DNA from 4 places in the Morganella sp. GD04133 genome. Region 3 is predicted to be linked to each of the others. Evidence: predicted binding sites of a transcription regulator. Region 3 holds the regulator's gene; each other region holds the start of a gene.

The links. Region 3 encodes PhoB, which activates phosphate uptake and scavenging genes when phosphate is short. Its sites were predicted from a motif close to CTGTCATAAAACTGNCNNAT; they were not measured.
Region 1: the regulator PhoB is predicted to act here: its motif matches at 1,785-1,804, upstream of glpT (glycerol-3-phosphate transporter).
Region 2: the regulator PhoB is predicted to act here: its motif matches at 4,508-4,527, upstream of pitA (inorganic phosphate transporter PitA).
Region 4: the regulator PhoB is predicted to act here: its motif matches at 5,226-5,245, upstream of pstS (phosphate ABC transporter substrate-binding protein PstS).

The regions. Positions count from the first base shown of each region.
Region 1 is NZ_JAODZS010000007.1:37,034-45,150, reverse strand. Features, by position in the region: gene glpQ (glycerophosphodiester phosphodiesterase) at 1-279, opposite strand, end outside; gene glpT (glycerol-3-phosphate transporter) at 294-1,646, opposite strand; gene glpK (glycerol kinase GlpK) at 1,966-3,492, opposite strand; gene N7387_RS04500 (aquaporin) at 3,562-4,380, opposite strand; gene zapB (cell division protein ZapB) at 4,696-4,938, shown strand; gene rraA (ribonuclease E activity regulator RraA) at 5,237-5,776, opposite strand; gene N7387_RS04485 (1,4-dihydroxy-2-naphthoate polyprenyltransferase) at 5,904-6,833, opposite strand; gene hslU (HslU--HslV peptidase ATPase subunit) at 6,948-8,117, opposite strand, start outside.
Region 2 is NZ_JAODZS010000006.1:5,526-13,642, reverse strand. Features, by position in the region: gene pckA (phosphoenolpyruvate carboxykinase (ATP)) at 174-1,793, shown strand; gene N7387_RS03775 (pirin family protein) at 1,862-2,560, opposite strand; gene N7387_RS03770 (NAD(P)/FAD-dependent oxidoreductase) at 3,262-4,464, opposite strand; gene pitA (inorganic phosphate transporter PitA) at 4,718-6,208, shown strand; gene uspB (universal stress protein UspB) at 6,282-6,617, opposite strand; gene uspA (universal stress protein UspA) at 6,966-7,403, shown strand; gene gdhA (NADP-specific glutamate dehydrogenase) at 7,771-8,117, shown strand, end outside.
Region 3 is NZ_JAODZS010000010.1:109,533-117,649, forward strand. Features, by position in the region: gene N7387_RS06555 (nitroreductase family protein) at 1-502, opposite strand, end outside; gene N7387_RS06560 (AAA family ATPase) at 698-4,384, opposite strand; gene sbcD (exonuclease subunit SbcD) at 4,381-5,673, opposite strand; gene phoB (phosphate regulon transcriptional regulator PhoB) at 5,953-6,642, shown strand; gene phoR (phosphate regulon sensor histidine kinase PhoR) at 6,673-7,968, shown strand.
Region 4 is NZ_JAODZS010000006.1:110,230-118,346, forward strand. Features, by position in the region: gene N7387_RS04210 (Tex family protein) at 1-2,284, opposite strand, end outside; gene greB (transcription elongation factor GreB) at 2,470-2,955, shown strand; gene ompR (two-component system response regulator OmpR) at 3,006-3,725, shown strand; gene envZ (two-component system sensor histidine kinase EnvZ) at 3,722-5,056, shown strand; gene pstS (phosphate ABC transporter substrate-binding protein PstS) at 5,352-6,392, shown strand; gene pstC (phosphate ABC transporter permease PstC) at 6,473-7,429, shown strand; gene pstA (phosphate ABC transporter permease PstA) at 7,431-8,117, shown strand, end outside.

The DNA.
Region 1 (8,117 bases), on a different contig from region 3:
GCGATCCGGAAAGCGTGTTGCCACATCGGTAACACGGTCGAGATAATGATCATGCAGGACGATGAGTTCATCATCTTTGGTCATCACCAGATCCTGCTCCAGATAATCAGCACCCTGCGCATATGCCATCGCTTTGGCCGGCAGGGTATGCTCCGGCAGATAGCCGCTGGCACCGCGATGTGCAATCACAATCTTATTGTCTGCCGCAAAAGCGGCAGAGCCGCAGAGCACGGCACCCGCAAGGGCACTGACAAGATAAAACTGACGGGATATATTCATCTGTCTGTCTCCGCTTAGGCTTTATTGCGGGCGATTTCATCGTGGTGTTTTTTCTCACCACGCATGACCACAACTAACAGGATCACAGCGAGCACACTGCCGCCAATCATGACACCAAAACCGCCATTCCAGCCGAAATAATCCACGGTAAAGCCGACGATGGCACTTGCTGCCACCGAGCCGCCGAGGTAGCCGAATAACCCGGTAAATCCCGCTGCGGTACCGGCTGCTTTCTTCGGTGCAAGCTCCAGGGCGTGCAGGCCGATCAGCATGACCGGGCCGTAAATCAGGAAGCCGATGGTGATCATACACGCCATATCAACCGCCGGGTTTCCCGGCGGGTTGAGCCAGAAGACCACGGTGGCGATGGTGACCAGTGCCATAAAGAACACCCCGGTTGCACCGCGGTTTCCTTTAAAGACTTTATCTGACATCCAGCCGCACAGCAGTGTGCCGGGGATCCCCGCCCATTCATACAGGAAATAGGCGACAGAATAGCCCGTTATATCGAAATGTTTGACTTCCCGGAGATAAGTCGGTGACCAGTCCAGCACGCCGTAACGCAGCAGGTAAACAAAGACGTTAGCAAAAGCGATATACCACAGTAACTTATTCGGCAGGATGTATTGCATAAAGATCTGTTTTGCCGTCAGTTCAACTTCGCTGTTCTCTGTATAATCATCAGGATAGTCGTTTTTGTACTCTTCGATTGGCGGCAGGCCGCAGGATTGCGGGGTATCCCGCATCAGGGCAAATGCAATGAGTGCTACCAGAATGGCGGCAAATGCCGGCATATAAAACGCGGCTTTCCAGTCACCGAACCAGTACATTCCCAGCAGCATCAGCATCGGCGGTAAGCCGCCGCCGACGTTATGGGCACAGTTCCAGACAGACACAATCCCGCCGCGCTCTTTTTGTGACCACCAGTGGACCATGGTGCGTCCGCACGGCGGCCAGCCCATCCCCTGGAACCACCCGCAGAGAAACAGCAGGATAGCCATAATCCAGACGGAAGAGGTTGCCCAGTCGCAAAAGCCCATGATTAACATGACAGCGGAGGCAAGAATAAGTCCGGTCGGGAGAAAATAGCGTGGGTTAGCCCGGTCAGAAAACGATCCCATGATAAATTTGGAAAGACCGTAAGCAATGGAGATCGCCGATAATGCCGTACCGAGTTCGCCTCTGGAGAACCCTTGTTCCATCAGGCTGGGGAAAGCAAGGGCGAAATTTTTCCGGACCAGGTAATAGGCAGCATAGCCAAAAAAGATCCCCATAAAGATTTGCCAGCGCAGACGGCGGTATACCGGATCAATACGATCGGCACTGAGCCGCTGAATATGCGGCGCAGGTTTAAACAGGCTTAGCATAGACATCTCCTTCGCTAAGTATTTATCAGTGTGCGGTGATGAAGTTTACCGGAACAACGGCGGTTTTCTTCATGTATTTTCCTTTGCGCTCACAGACTATTCGTTTTTATTCGTTATTACTGTGAATTCCAGCACAAGATGTTACATATTGATTACAGTTGGTTAATTTTTGTGATCGCGGTGGCATATCCGGGAATTTAATCTGCAGGCAGGTACTTTTACAGAGTGAGGTGGTTTTTTGTTCTGGTGATAATTGTTGTTTTCGCGCATAAAAAACCGCCGGTATTAACCGGCGGCAGAAAGGTAAAACTCAGAGGGATTAGCTGTGGTCTTCCCAGTCCTGTGCGCGGGCAACGGCTTTTTTCCAGCCGTTATAACGGACATTCCGTTCCGTGGTTTCAATGCCCGGACGGAAGGTTTTCTCGATGGTGGATTTGGCTTTTATTTCCTCCAAATCCTGCCAGAACCCGGTGGATAACCCGGCCAGCAATGCCGCACCCAGTGCGGTACTTTCGCGGATCAGCGGGCGTTCCACAGACGTGCCCAGGATATCGGACTGGAACTGCATCAGGAAATTGTTTGCCACCGCACCGCCATCGACACGCAGTGCCTTCAGACGGGTTCCGGCATCGGCCTGCATGGCTTCCAGTACGTCGCGGGTCTGATAGGCGATAGATTCCAGCGTGGCGCGGATCAGGTGATTACTGTTCACTCCCCGTGTCAGACCGAAAATGGCTCCGCGTGCATACGGATCCCAGTAAGGTGCACCGAGGCCGGTAAAGGCGGGCACCACATACACACCATTACTGTCTTTGACTTTGGTGGCGAAGTATTCGGAATCGGTGGCATCAGCAATGATTTTCATCTCATCACGCAGCCACTGGATGGAGGCTCCGGCCACAAAAACCGCGCCCTCAAGGGCATAATTTACTTCACCGCGCGGACCGCAGGCGATCGTGGTCAGCAGGCCGTGTTCAGACAGCACCGCTTCGTTACCGGTGTTCATCAGCAGGAAGCAGCCGGTGCCGTAGGTGTTTTTCGCCATGCCCGGCTGAACACACATCTGACCGAACAGTGCCGCCTGCTGGTCACCGGCAATACCGGCGATAGGAATACGGGTACCGCCTTTCCCGCCGATGTTGGTTTTGCCGTAGATCTCTGATGATGCTTTCACGTCCGGCAGCATGGCACGCGGAATGCCGAACAGATCGAGGATTTTCTGATCCCACGCCAGTGAACGGATGTTATACAGCATGGTGCGCGAGGCGTTGGTGTGATCAGTGACGTGCACACGTCCCTGAGTCATGCGCCAGACCAGCCAGGTATCAACGGTTCCGAACAGTAATTCCCCTTTCTCCGCCTTTTCCCGCGCACACTCAACATTATCGAGGATCCACTTCACTTTGGTGCCGGAAAAATACGGGTCGACCACCAGACCGGTGTTTTCCCGGATGTAGCGGACCATTTCTTCATTCTGCTTGAGACCGGTGCAGTAATCTGCCGTCCGGCGGCATTGCCAGACAATCGCATTATAAACCGGTTTGCCGGTCTCTTTTTCCCAGACGATGGTGGTTTCGCGCTGGTTGGTGATACCGATAGCGGCGACTTCGTCCGGATGTACGTCCGTTTTGGCGAGGACTTCCGTTAAAACGGAACTCTGTGTGGCCCAGATTTCCATCGGATCATGCTCCACCCAGCCCGGTTTCGGGTAGATTTGGGTGAACTCGCGCTGCGCGATATCGATAATATTGGCATTACGATCAAAAAGTACCGCCCGTGAACTGGTGGTTCCCTGATCCAGCGCGACGATATACTTTTTCTCACGGGTGATTGTTTCTGTTGTCATAATTAAACCTGTTTTATTTCTGAGTGAACAAACACGCGATAACGTCAGAGTACGTGATTCGCTGCGGTATTATTTTTCGTCTCCGGTATCACACACTTCACACGGCAGATGACGCCCGATGAGTTTGCGGTAGCCGAATGCACCGAGTAACCCGCCGACGACCGGCGCAAACATCGGCACCAGGAAATACGGGATATCACGCCCGCCGGTGAAGGCGATATCTCCCCAGCCTGCGAGGTATGCAACTACTTTCGGGCCGAAGTCACGGGCAGGGTTAAGGGCGAATCCGGTCAGCGGACCGAAGGAGCCGCCGATAACCGCAATCAGCAGGCCAATCAGCAGCGGTGCCAGCGGGCCGCGCGGTACACCGTTGCCGTCGTCGGTCAGTGCCAGGATAAGGCAGACCAGGATGGCGGCGATCACCACTTCGATAAAGAACGCCTGGCCCACACTGACTGCTGCTGCCGGATAGGTGGAGAATACCCCGGCAGTAAAGAGGCTTTCCGGTGAGCCGCGCACAATATGATGCACCTGGTCATAATCAAGAAACACATTGTAATACATTGAATACACCAGTGCTGCGGCAGCAAATCCGCCGAGGAATTGTGCCGCGATATACGGAATGACTTTGCGGCGATCAAAGCAGGCAAACAGCCAGAGCGCGAGTGTGACCGCCGGGTTGAGATGCGCGCCTGAGATCCCGGCTGTCAGATACACTGCCAGTGCCACACCCAGACCCCAGATGATACTGACTTCCCATAATCCCAGCTGTGCGCCGGCAATACGAACCGCAGCCACACAGCCTAAACCAAAGAAGACCAGCAAAGCTGTACCCAGGAACTCGGAAAGACATTGTCCGAAGAGGGTCGGAGATTTTAGTAGACTCATAGTATCAATCCTGATAGTGCAAAATTAGGGTGAAATAAGTGTGAATTATTAACAAATGATGTTCTTCGTGTATCAGACATATGTCTGAGTGTGAATTTATCGTTAATGTTCGTAATCGAGAAATAACGAAATCAAGAACTGTGGTTTGTGTCAAAAAATTGAGCGATTTCGCATATTTTGTAACAGGGATGCAACATTCAGGCTGATAATTGCCGGATTTTATTCTGCGGCATTATGGGGAATACACGTGATGTGACTGGACACATTGATAACACCTACTTACAATCAGAGCATCGCTTACAAGGAGGACGCAAGATGTCATTTGAAGTATTTGAAAAGCTGGAAGCAAAGGTCCAGCAGGCTATCGACACCATCACCCTGTTACAGATGGAAATCGACGAATTAAAAGAAACGAACAATAACCTGAACCGCGAAGTGCAGAATGCCGCCGGTGCCCGTGAGTCACTGGTGCGTGAAAACGAACAGCTGAAGCAGGAGCAGGCAGGCTGGCAGGAGCGTCTGCGGGCTTTGCTCGGAAAAATGGACGACGTCCAGTAATTACGCGTCATCCTTCGCCCTGTGGCTGTGTTGGTTTCGCTCAGCTCCCCGGTCACATACTGATGTATGCTCCCGGAGCTCTTCGCTTCACCGCCTTGCCACAGAACGAATGATTTAGCGTAATCGCGGTTTTGATGCTGTGGCTGTTTAGCGTAATACGGGTATTGTTCTGTGGTGCTGACTTCATTTGTCCGCCTTACTGCAAATAACTGATTGAGTGTGATGCGGTTTTATATGGCGTCATAACGACAAAAGGGCGGATATCCGCCCTTTTTGCTGTTTGTGTATCTGATGAGGATTATGCTTCGGTCAGCTCATCTTCATCTTCATCGTCATCATTTTCTTCCGGCAGGGTCAGCGGGATATCAGACAGAATAATCCCGGTGTTATCCGCATACAGATAATCGCCGGAGAAGAACGTCACGCCGCCGAAATTCACGCGGATATCACTGTCACCGATACCTTCTGAACCGCAGCCTGCCGGAATGGCGGCCATGGCCTGAATACCGATATCCATTTCTGCCAGGTCGTCCACCTGACGCACCGCGCCGTATACCACAATACCTTCCCAGCCGTTCTGCACTGCCAGTGCCGCGAGTTCCGCATCAACCAGCGCGCGGCGGACAGAACCGCCCCCGTCAACGAGCAGAATACGGCCTTCTCCCTCTTCTTCCAGGAGATCAAAGAGCAGTCCGTTATCTTCAAAGCATTTTACGGTGGTGATTTGCCCCGCAAACGATGAACAGCCCCCGAAGTTGGAAAACAGGGGTTCAACGACATTCACATTTTCCTGGTAAATGTCACAAAGCTCGGAGGTGTCGAAGGTATCATTTTTCATAGGATTTTACGTCTGGTTGCTGCCGGATACAGTCAGTATAGCCCCTTCGCACCGTTGTTTGCAAAATCAACAGCGACCGCTTTCCGATCTGAATCAAGAAAGCGGCAGATTTCGGCGTAAATCCCGGTTACAGACGCTGGCAGATAAGCCCTGCGGAAAACAGGATATTGACCAGCAGTGCGGCTTTCACCATCTGTTCCAGCAGCGGGCGCATTCCCGTGGCGGTCATGTCACCCAGCACACGTCTGATATGCATAAACAGTACCGGTGCGGAAAGCAGGAACAGCCAGCTGTACCAGCCGTGCAGATAGAGCAGGGTAAAAAGCACCAGGCACAGGAACGCCGCTGTGATCACGGCGGCGTGGTAATAGCGGGATTTCAGCGGACCGAGGCGGACAGCCAGGGTATTTTTCCCGGTCAGGATATCATTTTCGATATCGCGCATATTATTGATATTCAGCACCGCAACTGACAGCAGTCCGCAGGCGGTCGCGGGCAGAATGGTCAGCGGGCTGAAAAAACCGGCCTGCAGGTAATAGGTGCCTATCACGCTCAGCCAGCCGAAAAAGATCAGAACAGAAATATCACCCAGCCCGAGGTAGCCGTAGGGTTTTTTCCCGACCGTATAGGTGATTGCAGCGATAATCGCCGCCACACCTAACCCCAGAAAGCCGATAATATCTTCCGGTTTCTCGCAGGCGACAATAATCAGCGCCAGCCCGGACAGGCAGGCGAGCGTGACGGTCAGAATCAGTGCCTTTTTCATCTGAGCGGCGGTGATCACACCTTTTTGCATACCGCGCAGCGGGCCGAGGCGCGCTTCGGTATCGGTGCCTTTTACCGCATCACCGTAGTCATTGGCCAGATTCGACAGGATCTGCAGAATCCCGGTGGTGATAAGGGCGAGCAGGGCAACAGGGAATTTAAAGTGACCGGTCCAGTAAGCCAGCGCGGAACCGGTAATAATCGCGATCACCCCGAGAGGTAATGTTTTGGGCCGCAGGCTTTCCAGCCAGGCTTGGGTACGGCTGATGGCCGGTGAAGGGGTGACTGACATTGAAACTCGCTTACTTTTCAGAATGTAATAATAACGACAAAAAATAATAACGCAGACTGCCGGGCGGATGATACCCGCGCAGTCTGAATAATATTATGTCTGATTATTATCGAATTACAGAATAAAGCGACTTAAATCTTCATCAGCCACGAGCTGATCCAGATGATCTTTCACGTATTCCGCATTGATCTCAATGGATTGGCCCTGTTTTTCACTGGCGTCATAGGAAATTTCTTCCATTAATCGTTCCAGCACCGTGTGTAAACGACGGGCACCGATATTTTCGGTGGTTTCGTTGACCTGCCATGCGGATTCCGCAATTTTACGGATGCCGTCAGCGGTGAAGGAAATATCCACACCTTCGGTAGCCATCAGTGCTTTGTACTGAACGGTCAGTGAGGCGTTCGGCTCGGTCAGGATACGCTCGAAATCTTCAGTGGTCAGTGCCTGTAATTCCACACGGATAGGCAGGCGGCCCTGTAATTCCGGGATCAGATCAGACGGGCTGGAAACCTGGAACGCACCGGAGGCGATAAACAGGATGTGGTCAGTTTTGACCATGCCGTGCTTGGTGGAGACCGTGCAGCCTTCAATCAGCGGCAGCAGGTCGCGCTGAACCCCTTCACGGGATACGTCCGGCCCGGAGGACTGACCGCCGCGCTTACAGATTTTATCGAATTCATCGATAAACACGATACCGTGCTGTTCAACGGCTTCAATGGCCTGCTCTTTCAGCTCTTCCGGATTCACCAGTTTGGCGGCTTCTTCCTCAACCAGCAGTTTGAAGGCTTCTTTAATCTTCATTTTGCGTGGTTTTTGTTTCTGTCCGGCCAGGTTCTGGAACATGGACTGTAACTGGCTGGTCATCTCTTCCATGCCCGGAGGTGCCATGATTTCCACACCCATTGGTGCGGCAGAGACTTCAATTTCAATGTCTTTGTCATCCAGCTGGCCTTCGCGCAGTTTCTTGCGGAATGCCTGACGGGCTGCAGACGGCTCTGCCTGGGTGTCAGTCTGACCCCAGTTATTTTTCGCCGGCGGGATCAATACATCGAGAATACGTTCTTCGGCCATTTCCTCAGCACGGAAACGGTTTTTCTCGATGGATTGCAGGCGCACCATTTTCACGGCGGAATCCGTCAGATCGCGGATGATGGAATCCACTTCTTTACCGACATAACCCACTTCGGTGAATTTGGTGGCTTCAACTTTGATAAACGGCGCATTGGCCAGTTTGGCGAGACGACGGGCAATTTCCGTTTTACCGACACCGGTCGGGCCAAT
Region 2 (8,117 bases), on a different contig from region 3:
CACCGGGCTCCCCGGATGCGGCCTTTTTGTTTATTTTTTCTTATGGTATCGAGCCAGCTCACAAAATAAAGCCAAATAAACTCCGGATTTTCATTTATTTGATAGCAATCGCTGTTAACCAGTCGTAAACAATTATGATATGCGGAGATATTCCGACAACCCGGAGGCTTTGGATGAGCGTAAAAACGATGGCTGTGAATGAACTGGAGCAGTATGGTATCCGTGATGCCGCAGAAATAATTTATAACCCGAGTTATGACTTACTTTTCGATGAAGAAACCCGCCCCGGCCTGACCGGTTATGAACACGGTGTCGTCACCGCCAGCGGCGCGGTCGCGGTGGACACCGGCATTTTTACCGGCCGCTCACCGAAAGACAAATATCTGGTCAGAGATGATCTCACCCGCGACACCGTCTGGTGGGCGGATCAGGGAAAAGGCAAAAATGACAACAAACCGCTGTCACAGGACACCTGGAATTCCCTGAAACACCTGATCACCAACCAGTTATCCGGCAAACGCCTGTTTGTGGTGGATGCCTTCTGCGGCGCCAATGCCGATACCCGCCTGAAAGTCCGCTTTATTACCGAGGTTGCCTGGCAGGCACACTTCGTCAAAAACATGTTTATCCGCCCGGATGAAAACGAACTGCATGATTTTGAACCGGACTTCATTGTGATGAACGGCGCGAAATGCGTGAATCCGGACTGGCAGGCACAGGGACTGAACTCTGAAAACTTTGTGGCGTTCAATCTGAGTGAGCGCATCCAGCTTATCGGCGGCACCTGGTACGGCGGTGAGATGAAGAAAGGTATGTTCTCCATCATGAACTATCTGCTGCCGTTACAGGGCATTGCCTCCATGCACTGCTCGGCAAACGTGGGTGAAAAAGGGGATGTGGCAATTTTCTTCGGCCTGTCCGGCACCGGTAAAACCACCCTCTCCACCGACCCGAAACGCAAACTGATCGGTGATGATGAACACGGCTGGGATGATGACGGTGTCTTTAACTTTGAAGGTGGCTGCTACGCCAAAACCATCAATTTATCTGCGGAAGCGGAGCCGGATATCTATCACGCCATCAGCCGCGACGCGCTGCTGGAAAACGTGGTTGTCCGTCCGGACGGCAGTGTGGATTTTAACGACGGCAGCAAAACCGAAAACACACGGGTTTCTTACCCTATCTATCATATTGAAAATATTGTTAAACCGGTCTCCAAAGCGGGTCACGCCAGCAATGTGATTTTCCTGACCGCCGATGCCTTCGGCGTATTACCGCCGGTGGCGGAACTGACACCGGAACAGATGCAGTATCATTTCTTATCCGGTTTCACGGCTAAGCTGGCAGGTACGGAACGCGGCGTCACAGAGCCGACACCGACGTTCTCAGCCTGCTTCGGTGCGGCATTCCTGACACTGCACCCGACACAGTATGCAGATGTGCTGGTTAAACGGATGAAAGCCGCCGGGGCAAAAGCGTATTTAGTGAACACCGGGTGGAACGGAACCGGAAAACGTATTTCAATTAAGAATACTCGTGCTATCATAGACGCCATTCTTAGTGGGGATATTGATAAAGCGGCGAAACATACGCTGCCGGTCTTTAATCTGGCCATTCCTCACGAACTGCCGGGTGTTGACAGTCATATACTCGACCCGCGCAACACGTATGATAATGTGGCGCAGTGGCAGGAAAAAGCGGAAGACCTTGCAGGGCGGTTTATAAATAACTTTGATAAATATACCGACACGCCGGCAGGTCAGGCTCTGATTAGTGCAGGGCCTTCGCTGTAACCGGATAACAAGAAAAGTAGTGTGAGCAACACAGTAGCCCCGGGTCAGATGATCCGGGGCTTTCTGTTTTATTGTGCAGGCGGCAGGTCAAACAGCAGGATTTCACTGTCTTGCGCGGCGTTCAGGCTGATTAACGATTCATCCCATACCGCCACACCATCACTGGTTTTCACTGTCTGGTCATTAACGGTCAGTTCACCTTTCACCACCTGGATCCAGATCATCCGTCCGCTCTGAGGCTGATATTCCCCCCCTTCACCGGCAGCCAGTGTCCAGCGCCACAGAGTCATGTCCTGAAAGACTTTCAGCGAACCGTCACGGGCATCCGGGGACAACACCAGCTGGCGTCCGTTCGCCGCATCAAACCGGCGCTGCTCATAGCGCGGGGTCAGACCGGTTTTTTCCGGGATAATCCAGATCTGATACAGATGCAGCGGATTGTCATTATCCGGATTATATTCCGAGTGGCGGATCCCGGTTCCGGCGCTCATGATCTGGAACTCACCGGCAGGCACCTGTTCTTTATTCCCCATGCTGTCCTGATGCTCCACCGCACCACCCAGCACATAGGTCAGAATTTCCATGTCTTTATGCGGATGGGTGCCGAACCCCTGGCCTTCCGCAATAAAGTCTTCGTTAATGACCCGCAGGGCAGAAAAACCCATAAAATCCCGGTCATAGTAATCGGCAAACGAAAAGGTGTGCCAGCTGTCGAGCCAGCCGTGGTTGGCATGGCCCCGTTCATTTGCAGGGCGTACATAGATCATTATTTTTCTCCTCAATCTGATGAGGATAAGTTTACGTCCTGCCGCTAATTTCACCAGTAGCCGGGTTTAACGCAAGGATTCAAAAAATTTGAATAAGTAGAGAGAGGGGGATACGGAGATAACCATTAAAACCATCTTCTTTCAGACCCGGGCTGCGGGATAACCGGCAAAGCGGAAAGTCGCTGACACATCCCTGCCGCTTCACGCTTTCCTTTTTTTGCCGGTTAACCCCTCATGTACTTAAACTCAGAAAAAACAGAAAAACAGAAAAACAGAAAAACAGAAAAATTAATCTGCTAAATCATCCGGTTTGTGGCAAGGCGGCGAAGTGAGGATATCCCCGGGAGCATACATCAGTATGTGACCGGGGTAGCCGAACAAAGCCAACACAGCCACAGGCCGGAGGATGACGCAGAAAAGCCAACGCACCTGCGGCGCGAATGGATAAGGGGAAAAAAGGGGAAAAAAAAGCCAGCACGTGGCTGGCTAAATAAACACTGGAAGCAATGTGAGCAATGTCGTTCTTTCATCTGAACCCTGAAGGTGGTCATCTGAAAGTGATTTGATGATAATAGTTCTCAGTATCATTTGTAAAGCACTTTTTGCTCAATATTTCATATAATCACTGCTGTTTTCTGTTAACTCACTGATACGGTGATTTATTTTAATAAAATTAAATAATTCCATAGCGTTATCAGGGATTAAACATCCGGTGAAAACGGCAGAGCCTGCGCACATGCCCACGCTGAACTCCACGCCCACTGGAAGTTATAGCCGCCGAGCCAGCCGGTAACATCGGTCACTTCGCCGATAAAATAAAGTCCCGGCACATCACGGGCTTCCATGGTTTTGGAGGAAAGCGCCTGCGTGTCCACGCCACCGAGTGTGACTTCGGCGGTCCGGTAACCTTCTGTGCCGTTCGGCTGCACCTGCCAGTTTTGTAACTTCTCCGTGATTTCCTGCTGTGCGGCTTTGGATAACTGGTTCAGCGCAGTATCCGGCAGGTCACCGGTTGCCTGCAAACACTCCACCAGCCGTTTTGGTAACAGCTTTGCCAGTGCATTACGCAGGCTCAGATTCGGGTGTTTTTCCCGCTGCACGGTGAAAAACTCCGCCAGATCGGTGCCCGGAAGTAAGTTAATGCTCACATACTCACCGGGGTGCCAGTAGCTGGAGATTTGCAGAACCGCAGGGCCGGACAGGCCACGATGGGTAAATAAGATATTTTCCGCGAAGCGGGTGCCATCCTGTGCGGTGACTGTGGCAGGCACTGCCACGCCGGACAGCGTCTGTAAGGCTTCCAGCAGCGGTTTATGCAGCGTGAAAGGGACCAGCGCGGCACGGGTCGGCAATACCGGCAGGCCAAACTGCTCCGCGAGGCGGTAACCCAGCGGTGTCGCACCCAGCCCCGGCATCGATAATCCGCCGCTGGCCACCACAAGTGAGTGAGCGCTCACAACCTTTCCGTTTACCGTCACACAGAAATCATCTCCCTGTTTCTGTACCTCCGTCACTTCGCTGCGCAGGCGGATAACCACATTTCCCTGCTCACACTCCGCCAGCAGCAAATCAACTATCTGTTGTGCGGAATCATCACAGAAAAGCTGGCCGAGGGTTTTTTCGTGATACGCAATCTGATATTTCTGCACCAGGGCAATAAAATCCCACTGTGTGTAACGGGCAAGTGCCGACTTACAAAAATGCGGGTTTTTACTCAGGTACGCCGCCGGTTCGGTATACAGGTTAGTAAAATTACAACGCCCGCCGCCGGACATCAGAATTTTCCGTCCGGCTTTTTTGCCGTTATCCAGCACCAGTACACGCAGCCCGCGCTGCCCTGCCTGTGCGGCGCAAAACAGTCCGGCGGCACCGGCGCCGATTACAATCGCGTCAAACTTTTCCAAAATAGTGTTCTCTGTGTCTTAAAATGTGGAGAAATTCCGATAAATGTCTTAAATTTGTCATAATGATTAAATAAGGCCAAAAATTTATTCTTTTCAAAAAAGGAGTCTAATCCGATGATATACAAGGATTAATAATTTCTTAAGCTGATTTGATAAAGGTATCAAATCAAAAAAAGGCCATATTTCACTTCCCCGGGACGCATTTGTCGCTGATAATGCGCCGCGTTCATGTCCAACAACTGGCTTAACGTCTATGCTACATCTATTTACAGGCCTGGAATTTCACACCGGCCTTTTGTTAGTACTGGCACTGATCTTTGTGCTGTTTTACGAAGCCATCAACGGCTTCCATGATACCGCAAACGCGGTAGCAACTGTTATCTATACCCGTGCAATGCGCGCACAGCTTGCTGTCGTCATGGCGGGTGTGTTTAACTTCCTCGGGGTACTGCTCGGCGGTCTGAGCGTGGCGTATGCGATCGTGCATCTTCTGCCCACGGACTTACTGCTGAATGTCAGTTCGGCCCATGGTCTTGCCATGGTCTTTTCCCTGCTTCTCGCCGCTATCATCTGGAATCTGGGCACCTGGTACTTCGGTATCCCGGCCTCAAGTTCTCATACCCTGATCGGCGCCATTATCGGGATCGGCCTGACCAACGCAATTGTGACCAACAGTTCCGTGGTTGATGCGCTGAATATTCCGAAAATGATCAGCATTTTCCTTTCTCTGATTCTGTCACCGCTGGTCGGCCTGGTGATCGCCGGATTAATGATCTGGTTCCTGCGCCGCTACTGGAGCGGCACGAAGAAACGCCGCCGTATCCACTTAACACCGGCAGAACGTGAGAAAAAAGACGGCAAACGCAAACCGCCATTCTGGACGCGTACCGCCCTTATCCTTTCCGCAGTCGGCGTCAGTTTCTCACACGGCGCAAACGACGGGCAGAAAGGTATCGGTCTGATTATGCTGGTTCTGATTGGTGTCGCCCCTGCCGGCTTTATGGTGAATATGAATTCCAGTGATTACGAAATCGCCCGTACGCGCGATGCGGTGGTCAACCTGGAGCAGTATTACACCACGCATAAGGATGCACTGGCACACGCCATTGAGCTGACACCGGCACTGAACACGGAGAATACCGTTCTCAATGAACAGTTCCACTGTGACAGCTCGCGTACCGGTATCGTATTGAGACAGGCTCAGGATCTGCTCGGTAATATTCATACCTATGATGATTTATTACCGGAACAGCGCAGCCATATGCGCCGTCTGCTGATGTGTATTTCGGATACCGCCGCAGAAGTGGCGAAATTACCGGAAACCAAACCGGAAGATGCGCGTTTCCTGAAACGTCTGTCCAATGACCTGCTGAATACCGTTGAGTATGCCCCTATCTGGATCATCATTTCTGTCGCGCTGGCGCTCTCTCTGGGTACCATGTTCGGCTGGAAACGTGTTGCAGTGACTATCGGTGAGAAAATCGGTAAGAAAGGCATGACATACGCCCAGGGCGTGTCTGCGCAGGTCACCGCGGCGGTCTCCATTGGTGTGGCAAGTTATACCGGGATGCCGGTGTCCACCACCCAGGTGCTCTCCTCTGCGGTGGCAGGTACGATGATTGTTGACGGTGGTGGTGTTCAGACCAAAACCATCAAAAACATCATGCTGGCCTGGATCCTGACACTGCCGGTATCCATTATCCTGTCCGGCACACTCTACTGGATCTCCCTGCAGATTATCTGACAGCAGGTTGCCATCCTCTGAAACTGAAAAGCCTGACACGTGTGTCAGGCTTTTTTTTGCATCCGGTTACCGCTTACGGCCAGATAATCATCATCAGCAAAGAGGCAATCACAATCCCGCATATCGCACTGATCATGGTGAACTGACGGCGGATACGTCCGCAGCGTAAAATCACTTCAGGATCATGATGAGTGAGATATTCCCGCTGATTGATATAGCGGATAAGGCGCAGCTGTTTCTGCCACTGGGTGTGGTCAGTAAACGCATTATTGCCGCCGACAGCGTGGTAAAGCAGCGGGTCGCTGTCACGCAGGACGAAGAGTAATGCCCGGGTGGATGAATAAAACCGGATCATGTTAATCAGACAAAGAAAACATAACGCCCAGAACAGTGTAAGTATACTGAACATAATCCACTCCTTAGACTATCTGCGGAGAAGGAACCGGTGATATCAGTGTCTATCACATCATACTGACAGTATTTTATGTATTCAGTATGGACAATGCTGTGAAGTTCCACAAACTCTCGCATTCTTTCACGATAATCTTCTGAAAATATCCGTTTTGCCACACTCCGCCTTGTGAGAAGTGCGCAGACTGGTATATCTTATAAATCAGATATTCTCTGCTGCTGATAAAAGCATTGAGTTGTGATCAGCATTACACTCTTTAATGATATTAAGCAGTTATAGTATTCATAAAGGATAGCGGCGCAAGCCCTGCCAACCCCTTAACCTTTTGAACGGAAGGAGTTTCTTATGGCATATAAACATATTCTGGTCGCAGTCGATCTTTCGCCTGAAAGTGAAGTGCTGGTAAGCAAAGCAGTTTCTATGGCAAAACCTTACAACGCCAAAGTTTCTCTGATCCACGTTGATGTCAATTACTCTGACTTATACACCGGACTTATCGATGTAAACCTGGGTGATATGCAGCAGCGTATTACTGAAGAAACCAGTAATTCACTGAAAAACCTGGCGAAGAACTCCGGTTATGAGATTCAGGAAATGCTCAGCGGCAGCGGTGATCTCGGTCAGGTATTAGTCGATGCCATCAGAAAATATGATATGGACCTGGTTGTCTGCGGACACCACCAGGATTTCTGGAGCAAACTGATGTCTTCCGCCCGCCAGCTGATTAACACCGTTCATGTCGATATGTTAATTGTTCCGCTGCGGGATGATGATAACGCATAATCCTCTGCTGAAAAATTATTCATATAAAATGCCTACTTATGCAGGCATTTTTTTTGGCTGAAAATGCGGCTGCCGGATCCGCCAAAAAGGCCGTCAACGAATTTTTTTTGTTATATATGAAAAAAACAGCTTGAAAACAGGATATAAACAAGAGATAAATTCAAGTGGTAAATGCAAACACATCTCACATTATTAGAAAAATAAAACAAAAATGTCCGGGATACCTCACAAAGTAACGTAACCCGATATCATTTGTGTCACAGATATGACGTACGCGAAAATGTTCCGGAGAACCTGCCCCGGGAGATAAGTGCGGCCTGCATAACTATTGCATGAATGAGAAGGGCATGACAGACAGGAAATCAACATGAGTAACTTTATCTCTTTGGAAACGTTTCTGGAAAATGTTCAGCGCCGTGACCCGTCACAGCCGGAATTCCTCCAGGCGGTGCGCGAAGTTTTCTCCACACTATGGCCGTTCCTTGAAAAAAATCCGCAGTACCGCGATCAGAACCTGCTCGCCCGCTTTGTTGAGCCGGAGCGTGTGATTCAGTTCCGCGTGACCTGGGTTGATGATCAGGGTCAGGTGCAGGTAAACCGCGCATGGCGTGTGCAGTTCAGCTCCGCTATCGGCCCGTTCAAAGGTGGTATGCGCTTCCATCCGTCCGTAAACCTCTCCATCCTCAAATTCCTCGGCTTTGAGCAGACACTGAA
Region 3 (8,117 bases):
CAGCCGGGATATCCCAGGCTTTGCTGACCTGCTCATCAATCACCGGATTATAGTGTTGCAGGGATGCACCGATATTTTCTTCAGACAGTGCTGTCCAGACAGCAAACTGTGCGATACCGCTGGCCTGTTCAGACCAGATCGGGAAGTTATCCGCATACAGCGCGAATTGTTCCTGTAAGCCTTTGACAACGGACTGGTCTTCAAAGAATAAGACAGTACCGGCACCGGACAGGAAGGCATTATCAATTTTGCCTTCGGTCGCGGCAAATGCGTCTGCCGGTACAATGGCGCGCAGTGCGTCTTTGACGATGTTCCACAGTTTTTTGTGGTTCTCACCAAACAGTACCACGACACGTGATGATTGTGAGTTAAATGCAGTCGGACTGTGTTTCACGGCTTCTTTGATGAGAGCAGCGATACGATCCTGAGAAACAGGCAGATTATTACCAAGGCTATAAATTGTTCTGCGTTTTTTAATTAACTCGATAAATGAATTAGACATGTTACTCTCCGTTAAATTTTTTGTCGGAAAAACCGGTTTCCGCGCTCTCTTCAGTTCATGATGAACAGCATATAAGCAATGAATCAAAAAACATACCGAAAATATTTAACCTTATGTTTCAAAAAATTCGGCCAACAGAAAAATTCCCAATAAATATCATTGAATTAATCATTGTGTACTGACGGCGTGAAAATATCACGCCGTTGTAACACGATATTCCGGCGACAATTTGCTGATCCCGAGTCCGTTCATTTTTCTGACAGAGATCTGCACCGCAATACGTTCTTTCATGGCTTCAATATGGCTGATAACGCCGATGGTTTTCCCGGTGGCATTCAGGTTATCGAGTGCATCCAGCGCGATATCCAGTGTTTCCTGATCCAGCGTGCCGAAGCCTTCATCGAGGAACAGGGATTCAATCTGTGTTTTATGGCTGACGAGATCAGACAAGGCCAGTGCAAGCGCCAGGCTGACCAGGAACGTTTCCCCGCCGGAGAGGGTTTTGGTGTCGCGCTGAGTGTCAGCCTGCCAGGTATCGGTGATTTGCAGCTCCAGGCTGTCCGCCGTTTTGCGCTGCAATACATAGCGGCCATGCAGTTTTTCCAGCCGCCGGTTCGCCAGATGGATCAGGTAATCCAGTGTCAGCCCCTGGGCAAAGCGGCTGAATTTGGCACCATCGGCTGAACCTATCAGCATGTTGAGTCGGCTGTGATCGGTGACGTCCTGCTGATACCGGGTGATCTGATCCAGTAAATCGCGCTGCTGTACCCGCAGATTATCATCCGCCGTCAGCCGTCCGCGCAGTTCCCCCTGACGGCTGCTCAGTTCCCGCAGTTGCTGTGCGGCGGCGGTCTGTAACTCTGTCAGCTGTTGCCGGGACTGTTCACGGAACGGCTCCGGTTGGGCGGACAGATGCTGCCCGAGCGCGGTTTTGGCATCCCCGAGACTGGTGGCGGCTTTCAGCTGTGCCTGGTTTAGTGCTGTTTCCAGCGTCTGTAACTGCTGATGTTCCTCTTCACTGAGCAGGGCGGCGAGAAAATCAGCCTCACCGGCAAACGGACTTTCTGCCAGTTGCTGCTGAAAAATCTGCTGATTCCGGCTGTGTTGTTCCTGCACATCCAGTATCTGCTGTTGCAGCCGTTTTTCCTCTCCCCGAAGCCCGGCAAGGTGTTGTTGCAGGCTGTCGCGCTGCTGTGTCAGGGTTTTCAGGCAGTTTTCCGTTTCCTGCTGCTGATGAAGCAGTTTCTGTAATTCCGTGCTGATATTTTTATCACCGAACAGTGCCTGCCGTTGTTCCGTGACCGTTTTGTGCTGTTGTTGCAGTGCAGCCAGTGCGGCGGATTGTTCTGCCAGTTGTGTGGCCAGTTTTGCCTGCTGTGCCTCCAGATTTTGCTGCTGTGTGGTCAGTTCCGCGAGTTGCTGTGTACTTTGCTGTATCAGTTGTTCATTTGCGGCGAATTGCTCACTTTCCTGCTGACGCTGTGCCAGCCATTCTGTTGTTTCTTCCGGTGACGGAATGGTGTAACCAAAGGCGGTCACTGTTTGCATCAGCGAGGTTTCCAGCATCTGTTGCTGCTGATGAAGCTGTGTCAGCCGGGTGGCCCGTTCCGTCTGCTGCTGTGCCAGGAACTGCTGTTCCTGACTGTTGCGCTGTAATGTCTGTGACAGCCGTTCACACTCAGCGTCTTCCGCCTGTAACCGGTTTTGCAGTGTTAATACCCGGGTTTCCAGCGCACGGCGGGCTTCCAGAGCCCGCTGTTGCTGCTGATACAGCCCGTCATAATGCTGAGTGATGTCATTCAGTGATGCCGGGGAATCCGCCGGGGCGTCAAATCCGCCCTCAAGACAGATTTTTTGCCATTGTGAAGTATGAGCCGCAAGGGCTTCTCCGGTTTCCTGCAGTGTACTGCCCAGTTTTTCGTATTGTGTGCGGGTAAAGGCCAGCTGAGATTGCTTCGCTGCCAGTGTTTTCTCTGCCTCTCTGATAGTGTGTGTCAGTGTTTCCAGGCGCTGTGCAGTTTCATCCGGTGTTACCTGCTGATAGTCAGTAACAGCCGGGTGATCAGTACTACCGCATAACGGACAGGGCTCTCCGGCCTGTAAACGCTGACGCTCTGCCTCCAGCCGGACAATAGTTTGCTCCAGCTGATAACGGGCTGTCAGGTCACGCAGATGTGTCTGCTGGTCAGCCAGAACCGGCTCCTGTTGTACGATCCAGTCTGTCAGCGTTTTAATCTCTTCCTGAGAGTCGCGCTGTTGTTGCAGAAGATTTTCCCGGTTACGGGTCAGCAGAGTGATTTCCGGTGCCAGAGAGGCCAGTTTTTGCAGTAATCCGCGTTTTTCACCGGTCTGTTGCAGTTGCGTGGTTAACTGCTGATCCGGTTCGGTTTGCCGGGCCTGCTGCAGTGTGGTCTGTAAGGCGGTCAGCTCTGTTTTCAGCGGCAGAACAGACTGATTGCGGGCAGCCAGTTTATCTGCCATTTCTGTGTGTGCTGCGGTCAGTGACTGCTGCTGAATCTCCCCCGCCTGCTGCTGTTCTGTCAGCGCAGATATCTGAGCACGGTATTCCTGCCGGGTGTGCAGCTCATGCCGCCACTGAACAATGGCGGACGGAAGCTCTGCTTTCTGTGCATTTTCCTGTCTGAAGTGTGTACTGCGTGCATAACGGTCACGGGTTTGCGCCAGCTGTTGCTGAAGCTGTACCGACTGGTTTTGCAGTGCCTGCTGTTCCTGTAATTGTGTCTGATAGTGCTGTTTCAGTGTATCAGACTGACTGTTCAGCAGCTGCAGCCGGTTATCCAGCGGCCTGATGTCGTTCTCTGCCAGTGTTTCCAGTTGCTGATACTGCTGTTTCAGCCCGCAGAGTAACTGTTGTTGCTCCTCACACTGATCGGCCAGCGGCTGCAGTGAGCGGGTGGTGCTCTCTGCTGTCTGTGCCAGTTCCTGCATACGGGCGGTCAGCTGAGTACATAACGCCGTGCTGCTCTGCACCGCTTCTTTGGCCGGGCGTAATTTTTCCGCCGGTTTGGCGCGGGCAAGCCGGTCAAGCTGCGGCTGTGCATCCTGAATCTGCTGCAGAACAGCGGCATGCTGCTGCTGCCGCTGTTCTGTTTCTGTGTTCAGTGTGTCGCGGTGCTGCCACCACTGCAGCGCGGTCTGTAGCTGTGTCTGGCGGATAAGCTGCGCCTGCTCATTGGTTTGCAGAGTGGTCAGTTCAGCCTGGCATGCAAGCCGCTCCTCGTCTGTCATCAGCCGGATAGCACCGGTCTGCGCTTCCAGCAGAGACAACGCCTGTTGCGCGGCTTTGTAGTCTTCATAAACCTGACGGGAAATCAGCCGGTAAATTTCCGTGCCGGTGAGTTCTTCCAGCAAATCTGCCCGTTCATTATCATCGGCATTCAAAAAGGCAGCAAAATTTCCCTGTGATAACAGGACAGAACGGGTAAAGCGGGCAAAATCCAGCCCGGTGATCTCAATAATGCTCTCTCTGACCTGCGTCAGTTTGTCAGAGAGGATTTTTCCGGTGGCGCACTCAGCCAGTTCGGCTTTCGGCGGCTGAAGATTACCGTCGGCTTTATCTCTGGCGCGCCGCTGGCTCCAGAACGCGCGGTATGCTTTTCCTTTGACGGAAAACTCCACTTCGGCCAGACACTCCGCAGTATGGCGGGTCATCACATCATTCTGGGATGCGGATGTTCTTACGCGCGGGGTTTCATGGTAGAGCGCGAGACAGATAGCATCCAGCAGGGTGGTTTTCCCAGCACCGGTCGGGCCGGTGATGGCAAACAATCCGTTTCCGGCAAAGGGCTCTGCCGTAAAATCAATCTTCCATTCGCCCTGCAGTGAATTGATATTTTTAAACCGTAATGTCAGGATTTTCATTCACTTTTTCCTTTCCGGTTGTTTGTGCGGGTACTGTTTTTTCCGCTGGTACCGGTACTGATTTCACTGCTGTCACTCTCTGCCTGGTCACGAACCTGTTCACACACACGGCGGAAAAGAGTGGTGAGACGCGGAATATCCTCTTCTTCGGTATCACTGAGCGCCAGACGGCGGGCAAAAACATCATCCGGCGTCAGTTCATTCAGGGTTTCACGCAGGGCTTCGCTGTTGTCTGCGGTTATCTGCCTGCGCTCACGCCGCAGCAGGAGCACTTCAGCAGCCAGCGGCTCTGTCAGTGCCTGAATGCGTTTCTGAATATCCGGCAGGTAATCCCTTCCGGCAATTTCGATGTCCAGCCAGACCGGCTGTGTGTGTTCATCACGGGGAGGAAACTGTTCCAGTGCCTGGCTGATGGCATCCAGATCACCTTTCAGACAGACCATTGGCTGAAAACAGGGCACCGGTACCGCATCAATCGCTGTAATGCGGTTGTTATCCAGGGTCAGGAGAAAAACACTTTTTTCCTGTCCGGATTCATCAAAACTGAGCGGGACGGGGGAACCGCTGTAACGGATGGTGCCGCTGTCGCCGATGGACTGTGCGCGGTGAATATGCCCGAGGGCAATGTAATCCGCCGGCGGGAACGCACCGGCCGGGAAGGCATCCAGTGTGCCGATATAAATATCACGGACAGATTCCGATGTTTTGGCACCCACTGTTGTCAGGTGGCCTGTCATAATGATTGGGACATCCGCGCCCAGTTCAGTCCGTTTTGCCACCGCTCTGTCATAAAGGGACTGATAATGTGTCTGTATCGCGGTCAGCAGCGCCAGTTGTTTCTCGGCTTCGGATTGTCCGGCCTGACTTTCCAGAATATCGCGCGGCCGCAGAAACGGTACGGCACAGACAATCGCGCCGGGTTGGTTCTGCTTATTATAAAGTACGATCAGATCCCGCGCCGGATCCGGCCGGGCAATCACATCCGCATTCAGGCAGGCCATCAGTTCACGGGATTCATTCAGCGTGGCAACGGCATCATGGTTACCGGCAAGCACAATCAGATGACAGCCGGTCTGCTGCAGTTGTGCAACAAAACGGTTATACAGCTCACGGGCGTAACTCGGCGGGGAGGCGGTATCAAATACATCTCCGGCGACAATCAGGGCTTCCGCCTGCTGTTCTTTTATCAGGTTTATCAGCCAGTCTGAAAACTGCAGATGTTCCTGCAGCCGGTTTTTAGTGTAAAAATATTGTCCGAGATGCCAGTCTGATGTGTGAATGATTTTCATATATACGGTTATTCCTGCCGGGCGAACTGAATGTGTATTGCATTAGGCGGTTTACTGAAAACAGAGTATAACGGAAATCAGGCGGTAAAAATAAATATTGGATGAATGTCCAGTATTTTACGATCTGACACGCATTTTGTGTGTAGTATGTCAGTTTAATGACATTATCTTTGCGGTGCAGGCTGAGGTATCGGCTGATATTCATAAATCTGTCACAAAAGTGACGCATAATCGCGGCACTGTCTGATGAAATGAAATTAACGGTAAACAGGGAACGCCATGGCAAGACGAATTTTAGTCGTTGAAGATGAAGCACCTATCCGTGAAATGGTCTGTTTTGTACTGGAGCAGAATGGCTATCAGCCTGTCGAGGCAGATGATTATGATGCGGCTATTGCCCGGCTGGTGGAGCCTTTCCCTGATCTTGTCCTGCTGGACTGGATGATCCCGGGCGGTTCCGGTATTCAGGTTATCAAACATATGAAACGGGACAGTCAGCTGCGGGAAATTCCGGTGATGATGCTGACGGCGCGCGGTGAAGAGGAAGACCGTGTCAAAGGTCTGGAAACCGGCGCGGATGATTATCTGACCAAACCCTTCTCACCGAAAGAGTTAGTGGCCCGTGTTAAAGCGATTCTGCGGCGTATCTCCCCGATGGCGGCAGATGATCTTATCGCCATGAACGGTCTGACACTCGATCCGGCATCTCACCGCGTGACCAGTAATGAGAATCCGCTGGAAATGGGGCCAACCGAATTCAAACTGCTGCACTTCTTTATGACCCATCCGGAACGGGTTTACAGCCGTGAACAGCTGCTCAACTATGTCTGGGGCGAGAACGTCTATGTTGAGGATCGCACGGTGGATGTGCATATCCGCCGCCTGCGCAAAGCGCTGGAAGCGGACGGGCACGATAAAATGATACAGACAGTCCGGGGAACGGGTTACCGCTTCTCTGTCCGTTACTGATAATAATGTTAAACCGCAAGAGGATCGCGCGTGCTTGAGCGTCTTTCGTGGAAAAAAATTGTACTGGAATTAGTGCTTTTTTGCCTTCCGGCTCTCTTTTTGTCACTTTTTTTCGGCTATACCGGCTGGTTTCTGGCCGGTGCCCTGTTTGCCGCGGCCGTCTGGCACAGCTATAACTTACTGAAATTGTCCGACTGGCTGTGGCTGGATCGCAGTATGCTGCCACCGCCCGGCCGCAGCAGCTGGGAGCCTATTTTTTACGGTATCTACCAGCTTCAGCAGCGTAACCGCAAGCGCCGCCGTGAACTCGCCACCCTGATCAAACGCTTTCGCAGCGGGGCGGAATCTCTGCCGGATGCCGTAGTGATGATGACGGAAGACGGCAATATTTTCTGGTGTAACAAACATGCCCAGCACCTTCTCGGTTTCCGCTGGCCGGATGATAACGGGCAGCACATCTTTAACCTGCTGCGTTACCCGGATTTCAGCCGCTATCTGACCCAGGGCGATTATACCCTGCCGCTGACCCTGGAACTGAATAACGGCAGTATGATGGAATTGCGCATCATGCCGTACTCGGAAGGGCAGTTACTGATGGTTGCCCGTGATGTGACAGAAAAACGTCGTCTTGAAAACTCGCGGCGTGATTTTTTCGCCAATGTCAGTCATGAACTGCGCACGCCGCTGACCGTTTTGCAGGGCTATCTGGAAATGCTGGCGGATCAGGATTTTGATAATCCGATGAACAAAAAAGCGATCCTGACCATGCAGGAGCAGACCCGCCGTATGGACGGCATGGTTAAACAGCTTCTGCAGCTGTCAAAAATTGAAGTGGCGGTGAAAAGCGGGCTGGATCAGGTCGTGGATGTGCCGGGGATGCTGATCATGCTTCAGCAGGAAGCTGTTACCCTCAGCCGTGGTAAGCAGGAGATCCGCTTTACGGTGGATGACAAACTGAAGATTTTCGGGGATGAGGAAGAGCTGCGCAGCGCCATGTCGAACCTGGTGTATAACGCGGTAAATCATACACCGGAAAATACCCTGATTGAGGTCAGCTGGGCGCTGCGTAACGGTAATGCGGTGTTCAGTGTGAAAGATAACGGCCCGGGCATTCCGGCGGAACATCTGTCGCGCCTGACGGAACGTTTTTACCGCGTGGATAAATCCCGTTCGCGGCAGACCGGTGGCTCCGGTCTGGGGCTGGCGATAGTAAAACACGCTTTACAGCATCATCACACCCATCTGGATATTACCAGCAAGCCCGGACAGGGAACGGAGTTCAGTTTTACCATTCCGGCGCGGCTTATTGCTAAATCTTCTCATTAAAGCGGCTTTTGCCGCTTTCTTTATTTAATCGCTGTTAATTTCAGCAGATTTAAAATGTCTGATTAAAATATAAACAAATCATATAGTGTTTATTGACGCTTACATAACAGCAATCGCTGCTTTGGAAATAGACTATGGCATATAGTTCT
Region 4 (8,117 bases), on a different contig from region 3:
TGTTACCGGCAGCGCTGTCATTTTTACTGTTACGGGCAGGGCGGTTGTTCTGACGTTTTTCCGCCCGTGGTTTATCGCTGCCGCCACCACCACGGCGGGCCGCCGTTTCCGGTTCTTCGTCCATTCGCATGGTCAGCGCGATACGCTTACGGGCGATATCCACATCCAGCACTTTGACGCTGACAATATCCCCGGCTTTGACCACAGTATGCGGATCTTCCACATAGCGGTTGGCCAGCGAGGAGATATGCACCAGTCCGTCCTGATGAACACCAATATCGACAAAAGCACCGAAATTGGTGACGTTGGTGACCGCACCTTCCAGCACCATGCCCGGACGCAGATCATTCATGGTTTCAATACCATCGGCAAAGGTGGCGGTTTTAAACTCCGGACGCGGGTCACGGCCGGGTTTTTGCAGCTCTTTGAGGATATCGGAAACCGTCGGCACACCGAATTGTTCAGTGACAAAATCCTGTGCTTTCAGATTGCGCAGCACATCACCGTTACCCATCAGATCACTGAGGGTTTTTTGTGTGGCCTGCAGGATTTTTTCCACCACCGGATAGGCTTCCGGGTGAACGGTGGAGGCATCCAGCGCATTTTTACCGCCTGCGATACGCAGGAACCCGGCGCACTGCTCAAAGGCTTTCGGGCCGAGACGCGCGACTTTCAGCAGTTGTTTGCGGTCAGCAAAACGCCCGTTCTCATCACGCCAGTCAACGATATTCTGCGCAATGACTTTGCTTAGTCCGGCAACACGGGTCAGCAGGGCAACAGACGCGGTGTTGAGGTCAACACCAACGGCGTTGACGCAGTCTTCCACCACCGCATCCAGTTTACGGGCAAGCTGTGTCTGGCTGACATCATGCTGATACTGGCCGACACCGATGGATTTCGGGTCGATTTTCACCAGTTCGGCCAGCGGATCCTGTAACCGGCGGGCGATAGAAACGGCACCGCGCAGCGAGACATCCAGATCCGGAAACTCTGCCGCCGCCAGTTCTGACGCAGAATAAACCGAAGCACCGGCTTCGCTGACAATCACTTTCTGGGCTTTGATATCCGGGAACTGTTTCTGCACATCGGCAAAGAAACGTTCGGTTTCGCGGGACGCCGTTCCGTTACCGATCGCCACCAGTTCAACATGGTATTTCAGGCAGAGTGCCGCAACGGATGCCGCTGCTTTGGCGGTCTGACCGGTGTGCGGATAAATAGTATCCGTCGCCAGCACTTTACCGGTGGCATCCACCACCGCGACTTTCACCCCGGTCCGCAGACCCGGATCCAGTCCCATGGTGGCGCGCATCCCGGCTGGTGCCGCCATCAGCAAATCACTGAGGTTGCGGGCGAAGACATTGATAGCTTCATCTTCCGCTTTTTCACGCAGCGCAGCCATCAGCTCAGTTTCCAGGTGCAGCAGCACCTTGACCCGCCATGTCCAGCTCACCACCGCTTTGCGCCAGCTGTCCGCCGGGGCATTGTTAAAGCGGACGCCGAGATAATCGCGGATTAATTCTTCACAATAGCTCTCTTTCGGCGGCTCCTCACACTGCGGATCAGCATTGAGGGAGAGTTGCAGAATGCCTTCATTGCGACCGCGGAACATGGCCAGAGCACGGTGTGACGGGACATTGGCAATCGGTTCATGGTGATCGAAATAATCACTGAATTTTGCGCCTTCGGCTTCTTTGCCGCTGACCACAACGGAAACCAGGTGCGCATTACGCCACAGATAATCACGGACTTTCCCCAGCAGACCGGCATCTTCCGCAAAACGTTCCATCAGGATATAGCGGGCACCGTCGAGGGCGGCTTTGGTGTCGGCAACCCCTTTTTCGCTGTCAGTATAGGTGGCGGCGAGGGTTTCCGGATCCTGTGACGGGTCCTGCCACAGCGTGTCTGCCAGCGGTTCCAGACCGGCTTCCGCCGCAATCTGTCCGCGTGTGCGGCGCTTGGGTTTGTAAGGCAGGTAGAGGTCTTCCAGCTCCGTTTTGCTGAGCGTGCCGTTAATCGCCCCCGCCAGTTCCGGGGTCAGTTTGCCCTGATCCTCAATGGATTTGAGGATGGTCTGACGGCGGTCGTTCAGTTCGCGCAGGTAGCTGAGGCGGGTTTCCAGCTGACGCAGCTGAGTATCATCCAGGCCGCCGGTGACTTCTTTCCGGTAGCGGGCGATAAAAGGGACCGTATTTCCCTCATCCAGCAGGGTAATCGCGGCGGTGACCTGGCGGGTTTGCGCCTTCAGTTCACCGGCAATAATCTGGCTCAGAGATTCATTCATCATGATATTCTTTCCGGCTGCGATAAATTGATGTAAAAAAATTTCAGGGGACAGTTATACGTGTTCAAAACGGGAATTACCAGCCGGGATAAAGTAATATAAATGAATTATTCATAGCTGTTATCTTCCGGAAAATGCATTTAGTATTACAATTTATTTAAATAATTTATTTTTTGTTTAGGTAACATATGGCAAAAAGTAACCTGATTACCCGTGAAGGGTGGGATGCGCTGGATCAGGAGTTAAAATATCTCTGGAAAACAGAGCGTCCTCAGGTCACTCAGGCAGTGTCAGAAGCCGCTGCACAGGGAGATCGCTCGGAAAATGCCGAGTATATATACGGGAAGAAACGTCTGCGTGAAATAGACCGGCGTGTCCGGTTTCTTTCAAAACGTCTGGATGACGTAAAGATAGTTGAGCCGGATCCCCGCCAGGAAGGAAAAGTATTTTTCGGGGCGTGGGTGGAACTGGAAAATGACGATGAAGAAATTCAGACTTTTCGCATCGTCGGACCTGATGAGTTTTCCCCGGCAAAGAAATGGATTTCAGTCGATTCCCCTGTGGCCCGGGCATTAATCGGAAAACAGGCGGATGATGAAGTAATGGTAATAACACCTAACGGTGAAGTGAATTATGTCATTTTGTCTATCCGCTATCATCCGATTGCTGAGTAGGCACCATTAATCTGAAGAGTTGCATGAAAAAATGAACCCGGGAGTCAAACATGCAGGAAAGTTATAAGGTCCTTGTCGTTGATGATGACATGCGTCTGCGTGCGCTGCTTGAGCGCTATCTGAGTGAGCAGGGTTTCCAGGTCCGTACCGCCGCGAATGCGGAACAAATGGATCGCCTGCTGACGCGTGAATCAATTCATCTTATTGTCCTGGATCTGATGTTACCGGGCGAGGACGGGCTGTCTATCTGCCGCCGTCTGAGAAGTCAGAATAACCCGATTCCGATCATTATGGTGACGGCGAAAGGGGAAGAAGTGGATCGCATTGTCGGGCTGGAAATCGGTGCGGATGATTATATTCCGAAGCCGTTTAACCCGCGTGAACTGCTGGCACGTATCCGCGCGGTGCTGCGCCGTCAGGCGAATGAACTGCCGGGTGCGCCGTCTCAGGATGATGCGGTGATTCAGTTCGGTAAATTCAGACTGAACCTCGGCACCCGTGAGATGTTCCACGAAGATGAAAATATGCCGCTGACCAGCGGTGAGTTCGCGGTGCTGAAAGTGCTGGTGTCTCACCCGCGTGAACCGCTGTCCCGCGATAAGCTGATGAGTCTGGCACGCGGTCGTGAGTACAGCGCAATGGAACGTTCAATCGACGTGCAGATTTCCCGTCTGCGCCGCATGATTGAGGAAGATCCGACACATCCGCGTTATATCCAGACCGTCTGGGGACTGGGTTACGTCTTCGTTCCGGACGGCAACAAGGCATGAAGCGGCTGCGGTTCTCGCCGAGGAGCACCTTTTCACGCTCGTTATTTCTGGTCATTTTCCTGTTGTTTGCAACCATAACAACAAGTTATCTGGCCGTTGTGAACTTTATTGTCATGCCCAGCCTGCAGCAGTTTAACCGGGTGCTGGCCTATGAAGTACGCACACTGATGAGTGAAGAGATGGTGCTGAAGGACGGAACCGCAGTGCGTGTTTCGCCGGCGCTGCGTAAGAAAATTTATGAAGAGCTGGGGATTACCTTTTTTACCGAAAAAACAGCCGATGAGGGCGGATTGCGCTGGGCGCGTCATTTTGAGTCCCTCAGTAAACAGATGAGTCATTATCTGGAAGGTTATGCGGATGTCCGGCTGGAAGTCGGCCGCGATTATCCCGTGCTGTGGCTGAACTCCTATATCGCCCCGGATGTCTGGGTGAGAGTGCCGCTGACCGAAATCGGTCAGGATCAGTTCTCCCCGATCTTCCGTTATATTTTTGCTTTTCTGCTGATTGTCTTTGCCGGGGTCTGGGTGTTTATCCGCTATCAGAACCGTCCGCTGACCGAGCTGGAATCCGCAGCCCGGCAAATCGGTACCGGCGGCCCGCTGGTTCCGGTACGGGAAGCCGGGGCGGCAGAAGTGCGTTCGGTTATCCGTTCGTTTAACCAGATGTCCAGGGATATCAAAACGCTGGAGCAGGATCGCACTGTGCTGATGGCTGGTGTCAGCCATGATTTACGTACACCGCTGACCCGAATCCGCCTGGCAACAGAAATGATGAACCCGGACGATGACTATCTGGCGGAATCCATCAACAATGATATTGAAGAGTGTGACGGCATCATTGAACAGTTTATGGCGTATCTGCGCACCGGCCGTGAGATGGAGATGGTGCATCTGGAACTGACATCTGTCCTCAATGAGGTGATTGAAGCGCACATCCACTCGGATGTCACACTTCAGAATGATGTTATTCAGGCACCGGTTTATCTCACCGGTAACCCGATTGCGATTAAACGTGCACTGGGCAACATGCTGGTCAATGCCACCCGCTACGGTAACGGCTGGATCCGTGTCAGCAGCGGCGAAGACGGGCATTTCGCCTGGTTTCAGGTGGAAGATGACGGCAACGGTATTGATGAGGCGGATATTCCGGACCTGTTCCAGCCGTTTGTGCAGGGTGAAAAAGCGCGCAGTAATAAAGGCACCGGGCTGGGGCTGGCGATTCTGCGCCGGATTGTGGATGCGCATGACGGTAAAATCGAGGTCGGCCGCAGTCAGCGCGGCGGGTTCCGTATCCGCGTGATGCTGCCGCTGCCGGATGACAGAGACGATTAATAATTATGACAGCCGCATGTCATCGTCATATGGCTGTCATAATTCCCCGCAGGACATCCTGCTCTCCGGAGTTTTGCGTTTAATAACAATTAAATCAACGAATTAAATTTATTCCCCGGTATTGTTTCTTTCCGCTATTTTTCCGGTTTTGTGTCCCCGCGCACCTGCAATGTCATAAAACTGTCATATAACCTACATATTATTGTCACCAGATTGTCCTATTTTCCCTCATGTTCCGACATTAACCAGATACAACGTTTATCGTCATTATCTATAAATCCCGTCAGGAGGGATCATGAAACCGATGCGTACCGCAGTAGCCACTGTTATGGCAGCGACACTTTCTCTCTCTGCATTTTCTGCATTTGCCGCGACCAGTCTGACCGGGGCGGGTGCAACATTCCCTGCGCCGGTATATGCGCAGTGGGCTGATACTTACCAGAAAGAAACCGGCAACAAAGTCAACTACCAGGGGATTGGTTCCTCCGGTGGTGTGAAGCAGATTGTCGCCAACACCGTTGATTTCGGAGCGTCAGATGCACCGCTGTCCGAAGATAAACTGGCTGCAGATAATTTATTCCAGTTCCCGACCGTGATCGGCGGTGTAGTACTGGCCGTCAACCTGCCGGGCCTGAAGTCCGGTGAACTGGTGCTCGACGGTAAAACCCTGGGTGATATCTATCTGGGTAACATCAAAAAATGGAATGACCCGGCAATTACCAAACTGAACCCGTCAGTGAAACTGCCGGATCAGGATATCGCCGTTGTCCGCCGTGCGGATGGTTCCGGTACCTCGTTCGTCTTCACCAGCTACCTGTCAAAAGTCAGCCCTGACTGGAAAGAAAAAGTCGGTGCAGGCTCTACTGTTAACTGGCCGGTGGGTCTCGGCGGTAAAGGTAACGACGGTATCGCCGCATTTGTTCAGCGTCTGCCGGGCTCTATCGGTTACGTGGAATACGCCTACGCCAAACAGAATAAACTGGCTTACACCAAACTGATTTCTGCGGACGGTGATGCGGTTTCCCCGACCGGCGAAAGCTTCAGTAACGCAGCGCGTAAAGCCGAGTGGTCAAAAAGTTTCGCTCAGGATTTGACTAACCAGCCGGGTCCGAATGCATGGCCGATTACCTCCACCACCTTCATCCTGGTTCACACTAACCAGAAAGATGCCGCCAAAGGGCAGGAAGTTCTGAAATTCTTTGACTGGGCATACAAGAACGGCGGTGAGCAGGCAGAGAAACTGGATTACGCGGTACTGCCGCAGGAAGTGATTGAACAAATCCGCGCATCATGGAAAACCAGTGTCAAAGACAGCAGCGGTAAGCCGCTGTACTGATACGGCAGATGATGAAGTAACGATTTATCAGTAATCGATCCCCCCGTACCGGGGGGATCTGTGTAAAAACGGAAGCGACTATGGCCGAACTGAAAACGGCAATGAAACCACCAAGCAAACGCGGCGACCAACTTTTCAGTGCCCTGGTAAAACTGGCGGCGCTGATTACGCTATTGTTGCTTGGCGGAATTATTATTTCACTGATTATTGCGTCATGGCCGAGCATTGAAAAATTCGGCTTAGGTTTCTTATGGAATAAAGAGTGGAACCCGCCGGCAGAAGAGTACGGGGCACTGGTACCGATTTACGGCACCATCGTAACCTCGGTTATCGCCCTGCTGATTGCGGTCCCGGTGAGTTTCGGGATTGCGCTGTTCCTGACCGAACTGGCACCGAACTGGCTGCGCCGTCCGCTGGGTATCGCGATCGAGCTGTTAGCCGCTATTCCGAGTATCGTTTATGGCATGTGGGGACTGTTTGTCTTTGCCCCGCTGTTTGCCACCTATTTCCAGCAGCCGGTCGGCGAGGTGATGTCCAGCATCCCGATTGTCGGCGAGCTGTTCTCCGGTCCGGCCTTCGGGATCGGTATCTTGGCAGCGGGCGTTATCCTTGCCATCATGATCATTCCGTATATTGCCTCGGTGATGCGTGATGTGTTCGAGCAGACGCCGGTGATGATGAAAGAATCCGCTTACGGCATCGGCTGTACCACCTGGGAGGTGATCTGGCGGATTGTGCTGCCGTACACCAAGAACGGGGTGATCGGCGGCGTGATGCTGGGTCTGGGCCGCGCCCTGGGGGAGACCATGGCGGTGACCTTTATCATCGGTAACACCTATCAGCTGGACAGCTTCTCGCTGTACATGCCGGGCAACAGTATTACCTCGGCGCTGGCAAACGAGTTCGCGGAAGCGGAATCCGGGCTGCATACCGCGGCATTGATGGAGCTGGGGCTGATTCTGTTTGTCATCACCTTTATCGTTCTTGCTATCTCCAAATTTATGGTGATGCGCCTGAATAAGAAAGAGGGACGCTGAGATGACTGACATGAATATTCAGCAACCGAAAGTGGATATCAGCGCACGGCAGAAACGCCAGTTCTGGCGTCGCCAGAAAAACCGCGTTGCCCTGTTTTTATCCATGTCCACTATGGCATTCGGGCTGTTCTGGTTAATCTGGATCCTGTTCTCGACTGTCACCAAAGGGATGGACGGCATGTCGCTGGCGCTGTTCACCGAAATGACACCGCCGCCGAATACCGAAGGCGGGGGTCTGGCGAACGCCATTGTCGGTTCCGGCCTGCTGATCTTGTGGGCGACCGTTATCGGAACCCCGCTCGGCATTCTTGCCGGGATTTATCTGGCGGAATACGGCCGCAAATCCTGGCTGGCGGAAGTCACCCGGTTTATTAATGACATTTTGTTATCCGCACCGTCGATTGTGGTCGGGCTGTTTGTTTACACCATCGTGGTGATGCAAATGCAGCACTTCTCCGGCTGGGCGGGGGTGATTGCCCTGGCACTGTTACAGATCCCGATTGTTATCCGCACCACGGAAAACATGCTGCGTCTGGTGCCGGACAGTCTGCGCGAAGCGGCGTATGCCCTCGGCACACCAAAATGGAAAATGATTTCAGCGATTACCCTGAAAGCCTCGGTCTCCGGGATTATCACCGGGGTGCTGCTGGCGATTGCCCGTATTGCCGGAGAAACGGCGCCGCTGCTC